DNA from 2 places in the Shewanella sp. SNU WT4 genome. Region 2 is predicted to be linked to the other one. Evidence: riboswitches for the same ligand, from Rfam matches in the RefSeq annotation. Region 2 holds a riboswitch; the other holds the start of a gene.

Region 1 (10,340 bases), 550 kb from region 2:
TTGGTTTATCTCAGTGGCGAATATTGCAAATTAACATCTTGTTAACTCTAGTTGACGTTAACGTCAACAATGCGTAAAGTGATACTCATAGATAGAACAGGCATAGCAAAGCTTTGCTGGAACTTTTTTAAAGCACAATAAAGGATGAACCATGAAAATTTTGGTGCCGATTAAGCGTGTGGTGGATTCAAACGTCAAAGTAAGAGTCTTAAGTGACGGCTCAGGCGTTGATACCAATCACTTAAAAATGGCCATGAACCCATTTTGTGAAATAGCGGTTGAAGAGGCTGTACGTTTAAAAGAAGCTGGCGTTGCGACGGAAGTCGTCGTAGTCACTGTCGGTGATAAAGCGTGCCAAGAACAAATTCGCTCCGCCATGGCTTTAGGCGCTGATCGCGGTATTCATGTAGAAGCACTAGATACTTTATTACCAATCGATATCGCCAAATGTTTAGTGGCAGTGCAGCAACAAGAGCGTGCCGACTTACTGTTATTAGGTAAGCAATCCATTGATGGCGACAATAATCAAACGGCGCAAATGGTCGCGGCCTTATTAGATATTCCTCAAGCTTGTTTTGCCTCTGTGGTTAAACATGAAGGTGGGCAATTATTGGTAACTCGTGAAATCGATGGTGGCTTGCAGCATCTGAGTCTGCCATTGCCGGCCGTAGTGTCAGCGGATTTACGCTTAAATGAGCCAAGATATGCCAAATTACCCGATATTATGAAAGCTAAGCGTAAGGTGCTTGACGTGTTTAGCCTTGAGGCTCTTGGGGTGACCTTAAAAGCTCATCAGCAAGTGATTAATGTAAAGGCGCCAGCCCAAAGACAAGCAGGCGTAATGCTAAGCTCGGTGGCTGAGCTGGTGGAAAAATTAAAGCATGAAGCAAAGGTGATCTAAATGGCCATACTCCTGATAGCAGAACATGATAACGTCTCGCTCAAAGCCGATACCGCCAAAGCCTTAACCGCCGCTAAAGCCATGGGCGCAGATATCCATGTATTAGTCGCAGGCTTTGAATGTAGCGAAGTGGCTAAATATGCTGCGAAATTGGTGGGCACTGCGCAAGTGTTAGTGGCCGATAACGCCGTTTACGCAAAGCAATTACCTGAAAACCTTAGTAAGTTAATTGTCGATATCGCCGCGAATTACACTCACATAGTGGCATCAGCGTCTAGCATAGCCAAAGACTGTTTACCTCGAGTGGCGGCGTTACTGGATGTCGCGCAAGTGTCTGAAATTATCGAAGTGCTTGATAAAGATACCTTCGTGCGTCCAATTTATGCGGGTAATGCCTTAGCGACAGTTAAAAGCTTGGACGCCGTCAACGTCATTACTGTGCGCGCTAGTGCGTTTGCTGCCAGTGCGAGCCAAGATAGCCAAGCGCCTATTCAAGCGCTTGATAAAGTGTTTGCGCCTATGAGTCAGTGGTTATCCCAGGAATTAACAGTGTCAAGCCGCCCAGAACTTGCTAGTGCCAACATAGTGGTCTCTGGTGGACGCGGTGTGGGTAGTCGTGAGAACTTTGCTTTGCTTGAGCAATTGGCCGATAAGTTAGGGGCGGCGCTCGGTGCCTCGCGCGCGGCCGTGGATGCGGGTTTTGTGCCTAACGATTTACAAGTCGGTCAAACCGGTAAAATTGTGGCGCCAAGCCTCTATATTGCTGTCGGTATTTCGGGTGCAATTCAGCATTTAGCCGGTATGAAAGACTCAAAAGTGATAGTTGCCATCAACAAAGATGCCGACGCGCCGATTTTTCAAGTGGCTGATTACGGATTAACCGCTGACTTGTTTGAAGCTATCCCTGAGTTGATTAATTCCATTTAATCTGTGACATTAGTCACGTTAAGCGGTATTGGGTTAGCAATTGCAATACCGCTTATGTTTTTATGTGCGTCACGTCGTTTTTCAGACGTCCTTTGAAGTAGAGGTTGCGCTAGCTAAAAGTAGTGAACATTAGGGTGATGCCTAAGAGTGTTCATAAAAGGAGTTAGCGCCGAAGTAGTTGTACTCATCAAGGTCGGCTGCTGGGGTTGTGTCCGAAAGGAGCAACACTGCCATAGTATTCCTGTCAGGGTGACGGGGTTTATTTACTATGGAGCGCTATTGATAGGACAGGTGTTTGATCACTCATAATCATCCCGATTATTTGAGTGATACTGTGTCACCAGTTCAGTTGCCTCCATTCGTATTCAGCGAAGACAATAATAATGACAGTATTAACTTATGCCGATTCGGCACTTTCACTTTTGCCTCCTGTGGTTGCAATCTTACTGGCGGTAATTACCCGCAGAGTATTAGTTTCCCTTGGTGTGGGTATTATCTTGGGCAGCTTACTGCTCACCGATTTCACCCCTCTGACCAGTGCCAGTTATCTTGCGAGTAAAGTTACTGCGCTGGTATGGGTTGATGGCGCATTCAACAGCTGGAATTTATATATTCTGGGCTTCTTAGTTCTGCTTGGCATGATCACCGCATTGATTACTGTCAGTGGCGCCGCTCGCGCCTTTGCTGATTGGGCGCGCGCGCGTATTCGCAGCAAACGTGACGCCAAATTATTAACCATATTGCTAGGCTGTGTGGTGTTTATTGATGACTACTTCAACTCACTGGTCGTGGGTAGTGTGTGTCGTCCGTTAACTGACCGTTATTATGTGTCGCGGGCTAAATTAGCCTATCTGCTTGATTCTACTGCGGCGCCTGTGTGCGTGATTTCGCCTGTGTCTAGCTGGGGCGCTTATATTATTGCCTTGATTGGCGGTATTTTAACGACTCATGGCATTGCCGATTCTGGTCATTTAAGTATCTTTATCCAAATGATACCAATGAACTTCTACGCCATTTTCGCCTTGTTACTGCTGATTTGTGTGGCCATGTTTGGCCTAGATATCGGCCCTATGCGTCGCCATGAGCAGCTGGCACAAAAAGGTGAGCTGTGGGATGAAAGCAAAGGTACGCCGCCAGGCGCCAATATGGATTTACCTGAGGCAGATACCGGTAAAGTACTGGGGTTATTCTTACCTATTGGCTCATTAGTTGCCGCCACCTTGTATTTTATGGTGAGCTCTGGCGCCGACGTATTGACTGAAAAAGGTATAGCTTTTGATATCATCAAAGCCTTTGAAAATACTTCAGTAAGTTCATCGTTATTCTTTGGTGCCTGTTTTGGTTTTGTGGTCACTCTGATTGGCGTGATGATGCAGAAGGTAGATACCAAGTTAGTGCTTAAGGGTATGACTCAAGGCGCGCTGTCTATGCTGCCTGCAATTTATATCTTACTGTTCGCTTGGACTATTGCTGGCGTAATTGGTCAGTTAGAAACAGGTAAGTACATGGCAAGCTTAGCTAATGGCAATATTCCATTTGCCATGTTGCCAGCAGTAATGTTTGTATTGGCAGGCTTAACCGCTTTTGCTACTGGCACTAGCTGGGGCACCTTTGGCATTATGTTGCCAATTGCCGCCGATATGGCCATGGGTAGCCATGTGAGCATGATGCTACCTATGTTAGCCTCAGTGTTAGCGGGCGCCGTGTTTGGCGATCATTGTTCACCGATTTCTGATACCACGATTTTGTCGTCCACAGGCGCGGGTTGTCATCATATTGATCACGTAGTGACTCAGTTGCCTTATGCGCTGATAGTGGCTGTGATCAGCATGATAGGTTATACCGTACTTGGTTTCACTGAATCTGTGGCGGCGGGTTTTGCCACTTGTAGCGTCTTGTTTGTCTTGAGTGTGATTGCCCTTAAAATTAAGGTAGGTCGCAGTTAAGCGCTTGGTTTAGAACACGATTCAAGCCGTAATCACTGCTCAACGCTTTCAATAAAAACGCAACTCTGAGGTTGCGTTTTTTTATGGGTGCTGGTTACTGATGAGCGCTATCTGTGTCTTTCCCTTTATTGGGTCAGGCCGCGGCGCTCAAGTATCCCTTGTGTGGTTGGCGCTTGGCCGCGGAAGTTTTGATAAGCTTCCATGGGCGCTACTGAGTTACCGACTTCTCGAATAGTTTTACGAAACTTCATGCCGATATCGCGATTCAAACCGCCTTGGGTTTGCACATAGGCAAACGCATCGGCCGCTAAAATCTCACTCCACATATAAGCGTAATAGCTGGCGCTATAGCCTCCGGCGAAGGTGTGGGCGAAAAAGGCTGAGCGATAACGTGGCGGCACGGCTTCAATGGCTAAACCGTGCTTTTTAAGGGCATTGGCTTCAAAGCTCGCGACATCTTGCAGCGGCGCATCCGCTGGCAGTGAGTGCCACTCCATATCCACTAAGGCGGCGGCCATATACTCTAAGGTATCAAAGCCTTGGTTAAAGCTGCGTGAAGCTAAGAGTTTTTCTAACAACTCAGCTGGCAGAGGTTCACCGGTCTGATAGTGCTTAGCGTAATTAGCAAGTACCTTAGGATGCGCTGACCAATCTTCTTCAAAGGTCGATGGAAACTCTACGAAGTCGCGTGATACCGCTGTGCCCGATAAACTTGGGTAAGTCACTTTAGAGAACATACCATGGGTGCCATGACCCATTTCGTGGAACATGGTACTGACTTCATCATAGCTAACAAAGGTCGGCTCACCGTCCGGCGCTTTCTTAATGTTCATCACGTTAACTACCACAGGCTTATTACCTAATAAGCTTGATTGATTCACGAATGAACTCATCCATGCGCCGCCACGCTTGCCTTCACGGGCAAAGTAATCGGCATAGAAAATCGCCATGCTAGTGCCATCGCTATCAAACATCTCATAGGCTTTCACGTCAGGATGATACACAGGTAAATCCGGTCTTGGCTGCATAGTGACACCGTAGAGTTGCTCTAAGGTGAAGAACACGCCATCGGTTAATACCCGCTCGAACTCAAAGTAAGGCTTGATACTGGCTTCGTCGAGATCAAACTGCTGTTGACGCACTTTTTCGCCATAGTATTCCCAGTCCCATGGCTTGAGGGTGAAATCGCCACCTGTGCTTTTTATCATGGCTTGAATGGCAGCGGCTTCTTGCTTGGTATTAGCTACTACCGCCGGCACCATAGAGCCAAACATGGAATACACAGCTTCTGGCGTTTTAGCCATTTGCGGCGCTAAGCGGTAACTGGCCCAATTATCAAAGCCCAGTAACTGCGCGCGCTCGCTGCGTAACTGCGCCAAGCGTGACACTATAGATGCGGTTTCATCATCACCACTTAAACCGCGCTCGGCCGATGCTTGCCAAATTTGCTGGCGTAACTCGCGGTTATCAAGGTTTGCCAATATAGGTTGGCGCGTGGTGTTGGTGATTTGCAGCTGATATTGGCCATCAAAGCCAGCGGCTTTAGCATCGGCTGCTGCCGCGCGAATTTGTGCATCAGTTAAACCTGCGAGCAAATTCTTATCAGTCACTAATACAGCCGCACTTTTACTGCCGCGCATAATGCGTTGGCCAAATTCATTGGTGAGACTGGAATGCTCTTTATTGAGCTCACGTATTTTAAGCTTTTGCTCTTCATTCAGTTTGGCGCCCGCCAATACAAAATTCTGATGATAGACCTCAACTAAGCGAATTTTCTCAGGGGTTAATCCAGAACTTAAACGCTGATGGTACAGAGTTTCAATCCGCGCAAAGAGTTCAGGGTTGAGATTGATATTGTCAGAATGCGCGGCCATTTTGGGCGCCATGTCAGATTGCACTTGGCGCAAGACATCATTAGTGTTGGAACCGGCTAAGTTATAAAACACCGCGGAAGCGCGAGTTAATAGGGCGCCGCTGCGCTCCATCGCCACTAAGGTATTGTCAAAGGTTGGCGCTGCTGGATTGTTGGCAATAGTCAGAATTTCTGCATATTGCTCTGCCATGCCTTGAGTTAAGGCCGGAGCGAAATGCTCATCGTTAATTTGGCTAAAGTCCGGCGCTTGGTATTGCAAGTGACTGACTTGAAGGAGTGGGTTTTGCTGCATTTGTTGCACCTGTGCGGGTGAATTGGCTTGGTTTACTTGGCAAGCAGTAAGGCTTAACGCTGCGCCTATGGCTAGCGCAATCAAGGTTTTATGCATGAGAGTATACTTCCGTTCTATGATTTTTTTTAAGACAGCATAAGATTTATGTGTCGCACTCTTATTTGTCGGTGCTTAGTGAGGTTAACACGGTAACTCGTTAATGTTAATTATGTAATCAGCTGTCGCATCTTGTTGTTTTGCTTGTGCGAATTCAAGAAGGTTTGATTTATGCATGTTCTGGCAATAAAAAGATGGTCAATATCGTGAAATAGCTAGTCATTAACGCGGATGATTTATTGCAGGCTTGTGGTTACAATAGGGCATTAGAGCGAGAGGAGTCGGCCATTGGCACAGCTATATTTTTACTACTCGGCGATGAATGCCGGTAAATCTACATCATTACTGCAATCATCTTATAATTACCGCGAACGTGGCATGCACACCTTAGTGATGACGGCATCCATAGATAACCGTTATGGCGTGGGTAAAGTGGCATCCAGAATTGGTATCGAGTCTGAAGCGCAAGTCTTTAGTGGCGATGATGATTTAGTGAAATTAATTGGCGAGTCGCATCAGCAGCAGCACATTCACTGTGTGTTAGTGGATGAGAGCCAGTTCTTAAGTAAAGAGCAAGTGCGCCAATTAGCCTATGTGGTTGATAAGCTTGATATCCCAGTATTGTGTTATGGCCTGCGCACCGATTTTAGGGGCGAATTGTTTGTCGGTAGCCAATACTTGTTATCTTGGGCCGATAAATTAGTCGAATTGAAAACCATTTGTCATTGCGGCCGTAAGGCCAACATGGTGGTGCGTCTTGATGGTAACGGCAAAGCGTTACGCGAAGGCGAGCAAGTGGCCATTGGCGGCAATGAGAGCTATGAGTCTGTGTGTCGTAACCATTTTCGTGAATTGATTTGGGACGATATTCAAGGCTAACCTTTATTAAGTTAGCGCGCCAACGGATGGCGCGCTCTTCGCCGGTCGCCTGCGAGCATCACCAATAAGGATAGCAAGGTGATTAGACAAGCATATATTCAAGGGCTAGCGTTAGCGGATGATGCGCCCTTACTTCTCTATTTACGTAGCCATGCTTGGCACGTACAAGTCTGTGAATACTGGCCTCAAACCGGTTTACTTATCTTAGGGATAAAATCCCCTACTATCCCCATAGATGCCATAGTGCAAACCATGAGCCTGTTAACTCCCTTCCTTGGCAATAATAGCCATTTGCAGGCCAATCATAGTTTCTTGATAGTCACCAGTGGCAATCAACCTGAGATGTATGGCGTAGATCCATTATCTATCGAAGCGTTAGAGTGGCCATCGCGGGATAGTCGCACTGTGCTCGCGCTTGAAACTTGGTTGATGAGTCATTTTGGCGATGTGAATCGGCTTGATACACTTAGGCTCAAGCAGTTTAAGCATTTAGTCGCGCAGCAAGAATGGCGGCAGTGGCGGTGGCGTGATCACTTTGGTCAAGTGCAACACCATTATGGCCAATTAACGGCAGTGTATCGCCGTCAAAGTCAGCATTTTGTGCGTATTGATAATGAGTTAGAAATACCCGTAGAGCAGGTTATTGGGCTGGAATAGAGGTCACTCTAATCGAGTGACCTCTGCTGTGGTTATTGTTGTTGAGTTTATTGTTGCTGAGATTAGAACTGCCGAAATTAAGGCTGCTTAGTACCAGGAATAAGTTCAAAGTTAGGGCTAAAGGCCACCATCAAACTTTGTAAATCCTTAAAGTGTTGCAATTCCCCGCTATGTTTTACCTTGCCCGCCTTGATTTGATCGTCAAAGCTTTGGCTCGCCATGATGACCGCTTCTAAATCGCTGCGCTTGATGGTTAAGGTCAAATCTGGCTCCTTAGCTTGCACCCCTTTGATATTGGTGAGTGTGCCATTGCTAAGTTCTATGACGTATTGCTCGTGCACATCAGGCAATATCAGATTAATAACAAACTGTTTGCCTTCGGCTTTTTTGCTATCAAGCCGCACCCCTAGAAAATCTAACCATAAGTCCGTTGACATGGCCTTAGTTAAATCTGGGCTGGCGGTTTTGGGCGCATTACCTTGTGGAATACCAGAGCGTAATTCATAGGCCGCCGCTAAAAAGCTGTTCCGTACACTGCTACTTTCTTGCTGATAACCAATTTGCTCAAACACATCGGCGAGTAAATTTTTAGCCGGGCGGTTATCAGGCTCAGCGTATACCAACTTATTTACTATCTCTTGCGCTAGCTTATAGTCACCCTTGTCATACAGCTCTTGACCTTTAGCTAAAATTTTAGCGCTCCCACCCATCATTTCGACATATAAGGGCGCTGAGTCTGACGGTGACAATGGAATTAAGGTGGCAGGATTACCATCCCAATAGCCTAAGTAGCGATTAATGACCGCGCGGCTATTGTGGGCTTCAGAGCCATGATAACTATGGGCAGCCCATTGATCTTGCAAACTCTTAGGCGGTTTATATTGGTTGTGGATTTCATTAATGGTGACGCCTTGGTTGGCCAAGTGCAGCACTTCATTATTAAGATTGGCATAAATGTCGCGCTGGGCGCGCATGATTTCTTGGATGCGATCATTGCCCCAACGTGGCCAGCTGTGTGATGCAAACATCACATCGGCGTTGGTGCCGTAGCGATACAAGGCTTCGTTGATACCTTTTGACCATTGCAGTGCATCACGCACTAATGCGCCGCGCAGGGTATAGATGTTATGCACTGTGCCTGTGATATTCTCCGCCGCCCAAAATGCATTCATCTGCGGAAAATAAGTGTTCATTTCCACGGGCGCTTCTGTGCCCGGTGTATTTTGAAACTCCATAGTAATGCCATCGATAGTCAAGGTTTCAAATGGCTCACTGATGGTAGTGTTAGGGGCTATGAGGCCAATATTACCGGCGGCAGTATTTTTACCTATGGCTTGGTCGACATGACCAAATGGACTGCGCGGCAGTAATACGCCGTATTGGAAAAACATGCGGCGGGTCATAGCATTACCCGCATAGACGTTTTCTGATACCGCATGTTGCAAAAAGCCCTCGGGGGCTATGACTTTGACCTTGCCAGATTTAACATCGGCCTCATCCACCACGCCGCGGACACCACCAAAATGGTCGGCATGAGAATGTGAATACACCACGGCCACCACAGGGCGCTCGCCTAAGGTTTGATTGATAAATGCTAGCGCTGCTGCCGCGGTTTCTTTCGCGGTTAATGGGTCGAAAACTATCCAGCCGTTATCGCTCTTAATAAAGGTGATATTGGCAAGATCGAAGCCGCGAATTTGATAAATTTTATCCGCCATGACTTCATAAAGACCATAAGCCATATTTAATACCGCTTGGCGCTGCAAAGAGGGATGAATGCTGTCAAATTCTTTGCCCTCTAATAACCAATCGTAGCTGCCCATATCCCAAGCCACCCCACCTTTTTCGGCTGGGATTTGCTTATATTCTGGGGCGGCGATAAAGCCACGTTTGGCTTCGTCAAAATCTCGGGTGTCGTTAAGCGGCAGACTGGCTTTATTGTCCGCTCTTTGCTTGAGTGTGGTTTCAGTTGGCAGCTTACCTTGCGGATGAAAGTGTTTATTTAAGGCGGCATTGGGGTCGACGGTTACAGCGCCGCTAGCTGCGGCCAAAACAGAAGATGACAGTAAACAACTACCCGTTAAGATGAGGGATATCCATGGTTTCATGATGAGCGGCCTTGTTAAAATCAACTTAGAAATTAACATTTTACCAATGCAAGTCAACTTTCTAAGAGTGAAGATGTTTGTTACTTCACACAGATAGCTTTTATTGTAACTCTCTAATTTGTACGCGAACTTGCTGACGATTTTCTTCTATGGCCGCCACTATGGCGGTAACACTCGCTTCTTCCTTATTGATGCCTTGCCACGCTTGTTGCCATTGCTCGCGCAATGCTTGGCTAGCGCTGCGCACCGGCGGGCTTGCTATCATAGCTAAATCATTAATTAAGCCGACTTTGACCCAGCCTTGGCGCGGATTACCAAGGATGCGGTCTTGATCGTAATAAGCGGCGTACACAATCAGTTCTAATTCAGATAATTGCTTAAGCATTTCAAAGCTAGCATCGCGAATATTGGCGTTGTGTTCTGTGACTTCCATGCGCCACACATTGTAAGAAAACCCCAATAAGGCAAACATTAAGCTAAAGATTGCGGTTAACTGAAACCAATGTCGTTTTTGCAATGTCATAGCAGTGCTCTTTATGGACTCGGGTGGGGATTAAGTTGTCTTGTGCCACACTTACTCGGTATTAAGTCCTAACTTGGTTAGTCATTAAGCCGCGGTAAGGCAACAGTAAACATGAGTTAGTGATTGATTATAGCCGCT
Region 2 (10,340 bases):
GAGTCTTTGTTGTCAGCCGGGTAAGTAAAAATCCCGCCGCGACATAATACGCGGTGCACGTCGCCCACCATAGCCGCAATCCAGCGCATATTGAAGTTGCGCTCACGCGGGCCAATTTTACCCAGCAATAAGTCACTGATATAACTTTGCATTGGCGCTTCCCAGAAACGCTGGTTTGACATGTTAATGGCAAATTCGCTGGTGTCTGGGCTGATGCTCATGGCGGCGTCAGTCAGTAGAAATTCATTGGTGCTTGGATCTAAGGTGAACAGTTGCACGCCATGACCTGTGGTTAAGGCCAACATAGTTGACGGCCCATAAAGGACATAACCGGCAGCCACTTGGGCGCGGCCAGATTGCAAGAAACTCTTAGCGCTCACATCCCCTGCTGGCGCTGGCAGTACAGAAAAAATAGTGCCAACTAAGGAGTTAATATCAATGTTTGATGAGCCATCCAGTGGGTCGAAACACACTAAATAACTGCCTTGGCTATTTAAGGCAACGATATCATCTTCTTCTTCAGAGGCTAAGGCTTTGACATGGCTGTCTTGGGCTAAGGCATCTTTGAGCATGTCGTTAGTGATGATATCCAGTTTTTTCTGAGTTTCACCTTGCACGTTTTCTTGCTCTGTCGCACCAAGTACGCCGGCAAGTGCGCCTTGTCTAACGGCGCTGCTAATGTCTTTAGCACTGTTAGCCAGAGTGTGTATGACTTGCGTCAGTGAAGCGTTAAGTGGCTGTGAAGCTAGCACTTGAGTCAAGGTTTGCATCTGAAATCCTCATTTTCATTATTAAAATAGGGTCATTCACGCGAGATGGTGCGGATAATAACGCAGACAAAAGTAAAATTCAGCGACAGAGTTTGGTTTTTACCCAAATTCAGGCAGAATCAGGCGAAGATAAAATCATCAGGGAATAATAATGACTAAAAAATGGATCCCGCTGGCAGCGCTTGCCATGCCCTTTGCGCTCTCTGCCGAGGCGCTTACCCCCGCATTAACCGCGCCTATGGGAGATTCGACCCCCTTAGCCATTGCCAGAATGCATGACTCGCCAGCTTTAGAAGGCAATAGTCCGCGCGGGCTAAAATTATCCCCTGATGGTCAGCGAGTAACTTATTTAGCACCGCGCAGTGATAATCAGCATTTTTTTGATTTGTGGCAGATGGAGATAAGCTCAGGTAAACATTCACGTTTACTCGATGCCAGTTTACTTAAAGCTAACGAGTTATCTGACGAAGAAAAAGCTCGGCGTGAGCGCCAACGTATTTATGGCGCCGGCATTATGGAATATGACTGGTCGAGCGATGGCAAGAGTGTGCTTATACCTTCCGCCGGCAATCTGTATTTATATCAAGTTAATACAGAGCAATTACAACCCTTAGCAATTACAGGGTTTGCCACCGATGCCAAAGTGTCGCCCCAAGGCAAATTTGTGTCTTACATTAAAGATCAAAATTTGTTTATTTATGAGTTAGCCACAAACAGCGAACGCCAACTGACCTTTGATGGTGGCGAGCACATTAAAAATGGCATGGCTGAATTTGTGGCCCAAGAAGAAATGGGGCGCATGACAGGTTACTGGTGGGCGCCCGATGATAGCGCGCTTGCCTATACCCGCATTGATGAATCGCCTGTGGAATTAGTTACGCGTAATGAGATTTATGCTGACGGCATTAAGCTCACTGAGCAGCGCTACCCTTATGCGGGCAAGGCCAATGTGTTGATTGAGCTTGGCGTGTTATCTCTGGGCTCTGGAAAAACGACTTGGCTGGATTTAGGTGCTGATACCAATGGTTATTTGGCGCGAGTCGACTGGTTGCCTGATGCTTCTGGTTTAAGTTTTCAGTGGCAAAATCGCAGTCAGCAGCAGTTAGATTTACGCTTAGCCAGTTTGAAACCGGCAGCAACAGAGTCGCAAGCATTGACGACATTGAGCGCCGTAACCTTACTCACGGAAAAGAGTGATGCTTGGATTAACCTCAATGACGATTTAACTTTTTTAACCCCATCAGGGTTTATTTGGGCGTCAGAGCGCAGTGGCTATAAGCATTTATATCTGTATGACGCTAAAGGTCAATTGCAAAAGCCATTAACCTCTGGCGAGTGGGCGGTGGATAAGATTGAATATGTCGATGAAGCCAATGGTTGGGTGTATTTTACTGGCCGTAAAGATACTGTCATTGAAAGCCGAATTTATCGGGTTGCCATAGCCTCGGGTGCCATTGAAGATGTTGGCGTGCGTGCTGGCACGCACGCCCCAGTATTTGCTAAAAACCGCGCTATTTATCTTGATTACTTTAGTTCCCTTGCGCAGCCGCCTCAGGTGAGTTTACATGATGGCGCTGGCAAGTTATTAACTTGGGTTGAGCAAAATACGGTTGATAAACAGCATCCTTTGTATCCCTATTTTGGTTTATGGCAATTGCCAGAGTTTGGTACCTTAGCGGCTGCTGATGGTCAAGCCTTAGTGTACCGCTTATTTAAGCCCGCAGATTTTGATGCAACTAAGCAATATCCTGTAGTTGTGCGGGTTTATGGCGGCCCCCATGCACAATTAGTGACTAACAGCTGGAGTAATCATGATTATTTTACGCAGCATTTATTGCAGCGCGGCTATTTAGTCTTTCAATTAGATAATCGCGGCAGTGCTAATCGCGGTACTCGATTTGAGCAGGTGATTTATCAAAACTTAGGCGAACTTGAAGTTATCGATCAGCAGCTTGGGGTTAAATATCTGCGTAATTTACCTTATGTGGCCGATGATCGGATTGCTATTTTTGGTCATAGCTATGGCGGTTATATGGCGTTAATGAGTAAGTTTAAAGCGCCGCAGGATTTTAAAGTTGCGATTTCAGGGGCGCCAGTCACAGATTGGAGTCTATATGATACGCATTATACTGAGCGTTATATGGGGCATCCGCAGACTAATGCAGCTGGATATCAGCGCGCCTCGGTATTGCCTTATGTGGGCCAATATGACAGAGGTTTATTGATGTATCACGGTATGGCGGATGATAATGTGTTGTTTGAAAATAGCACGCGGGTTTATAAGGCCTTACAAGATCAAGGCAAGTTATTCCAAATGATTGATTATCCTGGCTCAAAGCATTCAATGCAGGGCAATGCGGTGCGCAGTCATTTATATCTATCGATTGCGGATTTTCTTGACCGTGAGTTATAAACTGCCCTAAGGCGTTTAGCTTAAAGTATTAAGGCGGCTAATCGCCGCTTTAATAACGTTTATCGTTGGCGATTATTTTTAGCGATTATTTTCAGAGTTAGTTTTCTGGCTTAATTCTTTGCTTAATGACTGACTTAATAAGGGCTTAAAGGCTTCATTAATAAAAGCTTTAAACAAAAACCTAAATGTAAGCCAATAAAAAGCCGCTAATCATAGCGGCTTTTTGTATCACCTAAGTGATTAATCTTCTAAGTTACCGCAAAAACGGTAGCCTTCACCATGAATGGTGGCGATGATTTCTGGAGTATCAGGCTGGCTTTCGAAATGCTTACGGATACGACGAATCGTCACGTCAACAGTACGATCGTGTGGCTTAAGCTCACGACCAGTCATCTTCATCAGTAAGTCAGCGCGGCTCAGAATCTTACCTGGGTTCTCAACAAAGTGCAGCATAGCGCGGAACTCACTGCGTGGCAGCTTGTATGATTCGCCCTGCGGGCTCACTAATGAGCGGCTGTTGATTTCCAAAGACCAGCCATTGAAGCGGTAGAATTCAACTGAACTCTTTTCTTCAACGTCTTGGCCAGTGCTGCTTACGCGAGTCAGCAGGTTGCGAGCACGAATGGTCAATTCTCTTGGGTTGAATGGCTTAGTGATATAATCATCAGCGCCAATTTCCAAACCTAAGATTTTATCAACTTCATTGTCACGGCCAGTTAAGAAAATCAGGCCAATGTTGTTGATTTCACGCAATTCGCGCGCTAACAGCAAACCATTTTTACCAGGCAAGTTAATATCCATCACCACCAGGTTGATTTTATTTTCCTGCAGGGCTTTATGCATTTCTGCGCCATCATTGGCCTCAGTTACCACATATCCTTCTGCTTCAAAAATACTTCTCAGCGTATTGCGGGTAACTGCTTCATCTTCAACGATCAGAATGTGCGGGTTTTGCATGTCATTTACCTAAAAAAATTTAATCAAATTATCGCTAACGATAAACAGTCACGAGTCAATATTTCACTCAGCTAAATTGCAATAACAACTAGCCAGTCCCTATCAATAATTGAAGGGGCTAAACAGCACTGTATAAGGTTAGTAAAATCTGCAATATCCATGGAGTTTTTTGAAACTCCCAGGGAAAATACGATAGTTGCTTACACTTCGAGTAACAATTAACGAAATAAGTTCCCTCACAGTTGTAGGTTTGTGAAGGTTATTAAATCATCAATTCAAAAGTGAGTTTCATTGCAACTGAGTTGCCATCCTTTTAAACCGATTCGTGAAATGTGAGTGTCGGTGTTGACGCCCTAGGATGGTGGTTAGCTAATCAACCCTAATAGTGTACTCGTTTTAGGCATTTGTTAACAAATTAATTGTTAAAAAAATCATGAAGTGACGTAATCTTAATCAATTTTTGCAAAAATTGTTTGCAAAAGCACCATGACCAAGGGGTTGCCATAGTGAGCTTGAGCCAGTTTTTCTGAATTTGCTGCTAAAGCAGACTAAACTGTGGATGCATTTTTGTTCATTAAAAGGTTTTTGTCTATGACACAGATCACAATTGAGCTGTGGCGGGCTTATCAGAGTAGTGTGTTCTTATTAACACAAGCGCTAACCCCCAGTATTGATTTTGCCATTATTACCGCGGCCAACCCTTTAGGTGTACCTCATTTACCCGGTCAAAACCGCCTCTATGATAGGCAATTGCAACAAGATATTGATGAGCTAAGAGTGCCATATCGGCGCATTCTTGGGGCTAGCCCAGATTTATCTCATGTTGAGGCGAGTTGGGCGGTAATTTTACCTTTAGCTGAAGCCTTAGATTTGGGGCGGCGTTGGCAACAATTAGCCATTTATTATGTGAGTGGTAATCGTCTGGGGTTATTTAGCTGTAGCGATGCTAATTCTCGGCTTGATTTAGGCGCTTTTAGTGAGCGCGTAACCTTAGTCAATGAGTTACCTAGCTATAGCTGACACTTAATCTGGGCATTGTTAATTTTCTATTGATCATCAACACAAGTTATTTTTTGACCTTCTTTGTTTTTTGTTGACCTCGAGTATAAACAATTGTTAACGTTCAGGTGTTCATTGTAATGAACATTCAGAAGAGGCGCGTTGACCAGGTACGCAATAATAAGGGCACATTCCCTGATTATTATTGCGAAGGGGGAGCAACGCCGAGTGAGACGCACGAATGTGAGTGCTGATTGCGGTCAAGTGGGCTGAATCCCACTGATTGTCACCTGAGTTTAGGTGGAGAGCTTCTGGTGGCAATTATCTCCTTCTGTTGCTTTGGCAGGCTGTTGATCTCATTTCGCCCCAGGCTCTTCGAACATTTTTGGGTTCGGAGTGTGTTATGTCTAACAATCTCAATATATTGTCTATCCTCGCTCATAGGTTGGAGGGTGATTTATGTCTATCGATAAACTAGTAGTCGCTAAGTTTGGCGGCACATCCCTTGCCAATAGCGATGCCTTAACATTCAGTGCCAAGATAATTTTAAATGATGCGAGTCGCCGTGTAGTGGTGGTGAGCGCGGCCGCGGGAGTCACTAATCTGTTAGTCGAATTAACGACTGTGACAGATGATGAGCAGCGCTTTAAGCTATTAAAAGATATCGCCGCCATTCAATATAAAATCTTAGATGCGCTGCATCGTCCCAACGATGTTGCCGCCGCTATCGATGGTCTATTAAGTCGCATTGCCGTATTGAGCGAGCGCTTATTAATAGATAGCACTAAAGCGCTTAAAGATGAGTTGCTCGCGTGCGGCGAATTGTGTTCATCACAATTGTTTGCCGCCACCTTAAGAGAATTAGGCGTAAATGCGATTAGTTTCGATGTGCGGCAAATTCTGCGCACAGACAGTCACTTTGGCCGCGCTGAGCCACAAATTGATATGATAGCTCAGTTGGCGCAATTACATTTAGCGCCTCTTTTCGATAAGCAAGTGGTCGTCACTCAAGGCTTTATTGGCAGTGATGATCACGGCATGACTACTACCTTAGGTCGCGGTGGCAGTGATTACTCAGCGGCGTTATTAGCTGAAGCCTTAGGTGCCAACGCGGTTGAAATTTGGACCGATGTTGCGGGTATTTATACCACTGACCCAAGGCTTGCGGCTAATGCCAAGCCGCTGGCTGAAATCAGCTTTAATGAAGCGGCGGAAATGGCGACGTTTGGCGCCAAAGTACTCCATCCTGCCACCATTTTACCTGCGGTGCGCCGCGGTATTGAAGTGTTTGTGGGTTCAAGTCGTGAACCAGAGCGCGGTGGCACTTGGATACGCAATCGCATTGATAATCCGCCTTTGTATCGCGCCATTGCGGTAAGGCGCGATCAAACCTTATTAAATTTGCATAGTTTACAAATGTTGCATGCTCGAGGCTTCTTAGCTGAAACCTTTGCGACCTTAGCGCGTCATAAGATAAGCGTTGATTTAATTACTACTTCAGAAGTGAACGTGGCACTTACCTTAGATAAAACCGGTTCAGATTCGAGTGGTGAAGGCTTGCTAAGCGATCATTTACTCACTGAATTAGCTCAGCATTGCCGGGTGCAAGTTGAGCAGGGGTTAGCGTTAGTCGCGATTGTCGGTAATCGTATTGCGACAACTCCTGGGGTGTGCAAATTGGTTTTTGAGGTGCTGGAAAACATTAATGTGCGCATGGTTTGCCAAGGCGCGAGTCCACATAACTTATGTGTGTTAGTGGCAGAGGCCGATGTGCCGCAATTAGTCGCGACCTTGCATCAACGCTTATTTGATGCGGCTTAAGATATAAACTTAATGTATTTAGTATTTAGCGAATATCGTTTTAGTTAATTCGCTTGGCTCAGTTATTACTGAGCCAAGCGCTTCTTTTAAAACCGTAAGTTCATACTTTTAAGCTTACCCCCAGCTTTCCAGAAGCCAACCATTATCAATCAAATTAACACCCATCAAACTAGCGCAGGGCTGGCGATCTTATCTGCCTCAATAACCATAAACAGGCTAACAGCAGTAAGGCGCTCCCCATACTACCGCCTCCGCCTCCGCCATTATCAGTCGGTGGGGAAGTCGCTGGCGTGATACTAATGCTAACTGTCACTGGCGGCGAATTTTGCTTACCGTCACTGGCGCTAAGCGCAAAGCTTAGCGGGCCAGAACTTGGGGCGATAAAGCTTAGCTTGCCAGCGCCATCCACATTAATAGTCACTTGCGAGCCTGATACTTGTTGCCATTGATAGCTGAGTGTATCGCCATCAATATCGCTGCCGTTGGCACTGATAGTGACACTGGCGCCAGCATTGACGGTTTGCGTTAACGGCGCAGGGTTAACACTTGGCGCATCATTGACTGAGTTAATCACTAAATTCACAGTCACGGCTTGGCTCGGCTCATTATTGGCGTTGGTTGCTATATAGCTAAAAGAGTCGGTGCCAAAGTAATTGGCCTGCGCTTGGTATCTCACAGTGCCTGCATTAATCACACTTAATTGGCCATGGCTTGGCGCACTATTAATGCTAATTTGCTCAAACGTGCTCATTGGCACTATAACGAGTGGCAGCACGGCGGTGGCGTTATCACTGCCAATAGTAAGCTTGGTTGTCAGTAGCTGCTCAAGGCGATTGTCATTCGTCAGTACATTAAATTCAAGCGAGCTATCTTCGTTAAGCGTGACGGTATCTGGCGTTGGAAACACCACATTGATGGGGCTGACATCAACACTTAATTGCAGTTCGCCTGGGGAGGTAGAAGCGAGTCCCCACACATCGCCATTATTGGGTAACACGCCATCGCCATTATAATATTGCTGACTTGCGTGAGTGCCGAGGCTATTTCCTGCGCCTATGGTTAACGTACTTGGCGCATTGGAGACATTAATATAGTTAAAATAAATTTGTTGATGATCGCCTAAGCCAAGCCAGAGGGCAAAGCTAAAAGTTTGGTTAGTGGTATTGTCAAAAAGCGCCGCATTTGCCCATTCAATCACGAAATAATCATTGCCAGCAAACGTCATAGTGCGGCTATAAATGTTACCGCCACTGGTTTCCGCAGATCCCTGTAAATCAAAATCCGTCCAGAAGGGGGCAATAACATTATTGGGCGTTTGCACTTGAGGTATGGCTTGGTTGGTGGTGTCATGGCTTAGGTTGTGATCGCCAGGTACCACAAATCCGTTATCAGATACTGAGATGGCTTGATAGTTAACACCTTGATAGTTAAAGCTTGGTGTCGTTAGGGTGAAACTCACATCATCGCAACTGCCAGTGCAAGACAGCGGCGCGACTGTGCCGCTGATACTTGGCAAACTCATGGCAGCAGGACTAATAGCGAGCGCACCACTACTTAATTGCCCCTGCCAACTTAAGGAGCGCTCACTGACGTTAAAATTGTCAGTTTGGCCATCTTGTAAGTTTATGGCCGCGCTTTGGCTATCAAAGACAAGATTCGCGGGCGCCTCTGCCGTTAACGTCACATTGCTGGCAGCTAATAAATTAGTGACTTGCCAGCGTAATCGGGCGCTGCCATCTGGGGTAAGAGTGGCTGTATTGCTGCTAAAGCTGAGTATTTCTGGGCGCGAATTTTTACCAAACTTAAGCAAGAGTGGTAATTGCTGCGTTGCTCCCGTATTTGGCGTAAATAATAGCCGGCCAAATTGCCAGTTACTATTGCTGACCTCTAAGGTACTGACATTAAACGCTAATTCATAACTACTATTGGGGGAAACTGTGATGTTAGTCGCGGTAGGTGTGATAGTCAGTTGATTGCTGATGCTACTGATACTAACGCTACTCGCGGTTGCGCTATGGTTATAGATTGTGAGGCTAGCGGCGCAGTCAAAAGTGCACTCATCATTGATGATGGCTAAGCTTGCAAAACTTAAAGGGGCGCTTGCGGCATTATCTAGAGCTAGGCGACCTGCACCAGTAACAAAGGGCGTGACATCGCTGCCATCGGCGCTGGTTAATCCGCTAAATTTACTGCTAGAAACCAATATACTTTTTATCGCGCTAACGCTTAATTGCGGGTAGCGCGCCATCAATAAGGCGCCAGCGCCAGCCACTTGTGGGCTCGCCATGCTAGTACCGGTAAATTCAATAAAGTCACTCGCTTCATTGGCCGATAAAATATCCGTACCGGGCGCGCTAAGCTCTGGTTTTAATGCGTTAAGACCTATGACTGGGCCCTGACCGCTATCAATATTCACTTGATCAGCAAATTCTGCTTGGATAAGTTGCTGCGAATTAGCGCGAATGCTGACCGCGCTGCCTGAGGTGTGATTGCTCTCTAACCATTGGCCATCAAGCGCCGATACCATAAAACCAGGGATACTGGCTTGGGGCATAAACATGGTAAAGGGCGCACTGTTAACATTGTTATAAGTTAATAGCATGCGCGCGCCAGCGGCACTGACATTGGCCGCTTTTTGCTCAAAGGTACAAGTGCCGCGCTCAACCAGTACTATGGCTTGATTAAAACTTGCTGCCGCAAATGGCTTGCAAGCATCGCGATTATTGGCACTGATGGCGCTGGCATGAATTAGCGGCGCATTAAGGTTAGCGCTTAATATGGGGCCATCGCCAGCAACGGCCGCAAGCTCTCTGCCGTTAGTCGTCAGTAAATGGGCGGTGATTTTACCTGTGCTGGTATTAGCCACAGCTAAGCCCGCATCAACGCAGGCTGGGCAACTAATAGAACTCGCGCCCATAGTGCCATCGTTACCGGCAGCGCTTACCATTAAAATACCGGCCGCTTCCGCGGCGCGAAATACGCTTTGATATGGGCTGGAATTAGGATCTTCTCCCGGCGCGCCGCCCCAAGAATTATTAATCACATCACTGCCATCATTGACAGCATCCTCTAATGCCGCGAGCAGCATAGTGTCTGAACCTATGGCACCTTGGCAGTCATCACCGCTAAATAAGGCTTTGTAAATCATGAGGCTAGCGCCAGGCGCGACCCCAGATAAACTAATGGTGTCAGCGCTAATCGTGGTGCTGACTAGATTGCCGGCGGCTATGCCTGCCACATGAGTGCCATGGCCGTTGTAATCCCTTGGGCTTAAGTGTTCATCGGCGCAAAGACTAAAGTCAGGTTGATACCAGCGCGCGACAGTAATCTTGTTATTACAAAAGTTAGGATTAGCTTTGCAGTAATCATTGCTGGCAGGG

What was found. A riboswitch is a leader RNA that binds a small molecule or an ion and turns the genes downstream of it on or off. The one in region 2 is predicted to bind lysine.
Region 1: linked by a shared signal. The riboswitch ahead of FJQ87_RS14610 (Na+/H+ antiporter NhaC family protein) and the one ahead of lysC (lysine-sensitive aspartokinase 3) in region 2 are both predicted to bind lysine.

Annotation. Positions count from the first base shown of each region.
Region 1 covers NZ_CP041151.1:3,241,326-3,251,665, reverse strand. Annotated here, with positions in the region: gene FJQ87_RS14620 (electron transfer flavoprotein subunit beta/FixA family protein) at 152-901, shown strand; gene FJQ87_RS14615 (FAD-binding protein) at 902-1,828, shown strand; lysine riboswitch at 1,919-2,115, shown strand; gene FJQ87_RS14610 (Na+/H+ antiporter NhaC family protein) at 2,212-3,774, shown strand; gene FJQ87_RS14605 (M3 family metallopeptidase) at 3,900-6,035, opposite strand; gene FJQ87_RS14600 (thymidine kinase) at 6,324-6,914, shown strand; gene FJQ87_RS14595 (hypothetical protein) at 6,993-7,571, shown strand; gene FJQ87_RS14590 (alkyl sulfatase dimerization domain-containing protein) at 7,649-9,679, opposite strand; gene FJQ87_RS14585 (hypothetical protein) at 9,780-10,202, opposite strand.
Region 2 covers NZ_CP041151.1:3,795,993-3,806,332, reverse strand. Annotated here, with positions in the region: gene FJQ87_RS17165 (class 1 fructose-bisphosphatase) at 1-770, opposite strand, end outside; gene FJQ87_RS17160 (S9 family peptidase) at 922-3,183, shown strand; gene arcA (two-component system response regulator ArcA) at 3,424-4,140, opposite strand; gene FJQ87_RS17150 (DUF3293 domain-containing protein) at 4,732-5,160, shown strand; lysine riboswitch at 5,284-5,458, shown strand; gene lysC (lysine-sensitive aspartokinase 3) at 5,599-6,960, shown strand; gene FJQ87_RS17140 (S8 family serine peptidase) at 7,130-10,340, opposite strand, start outside.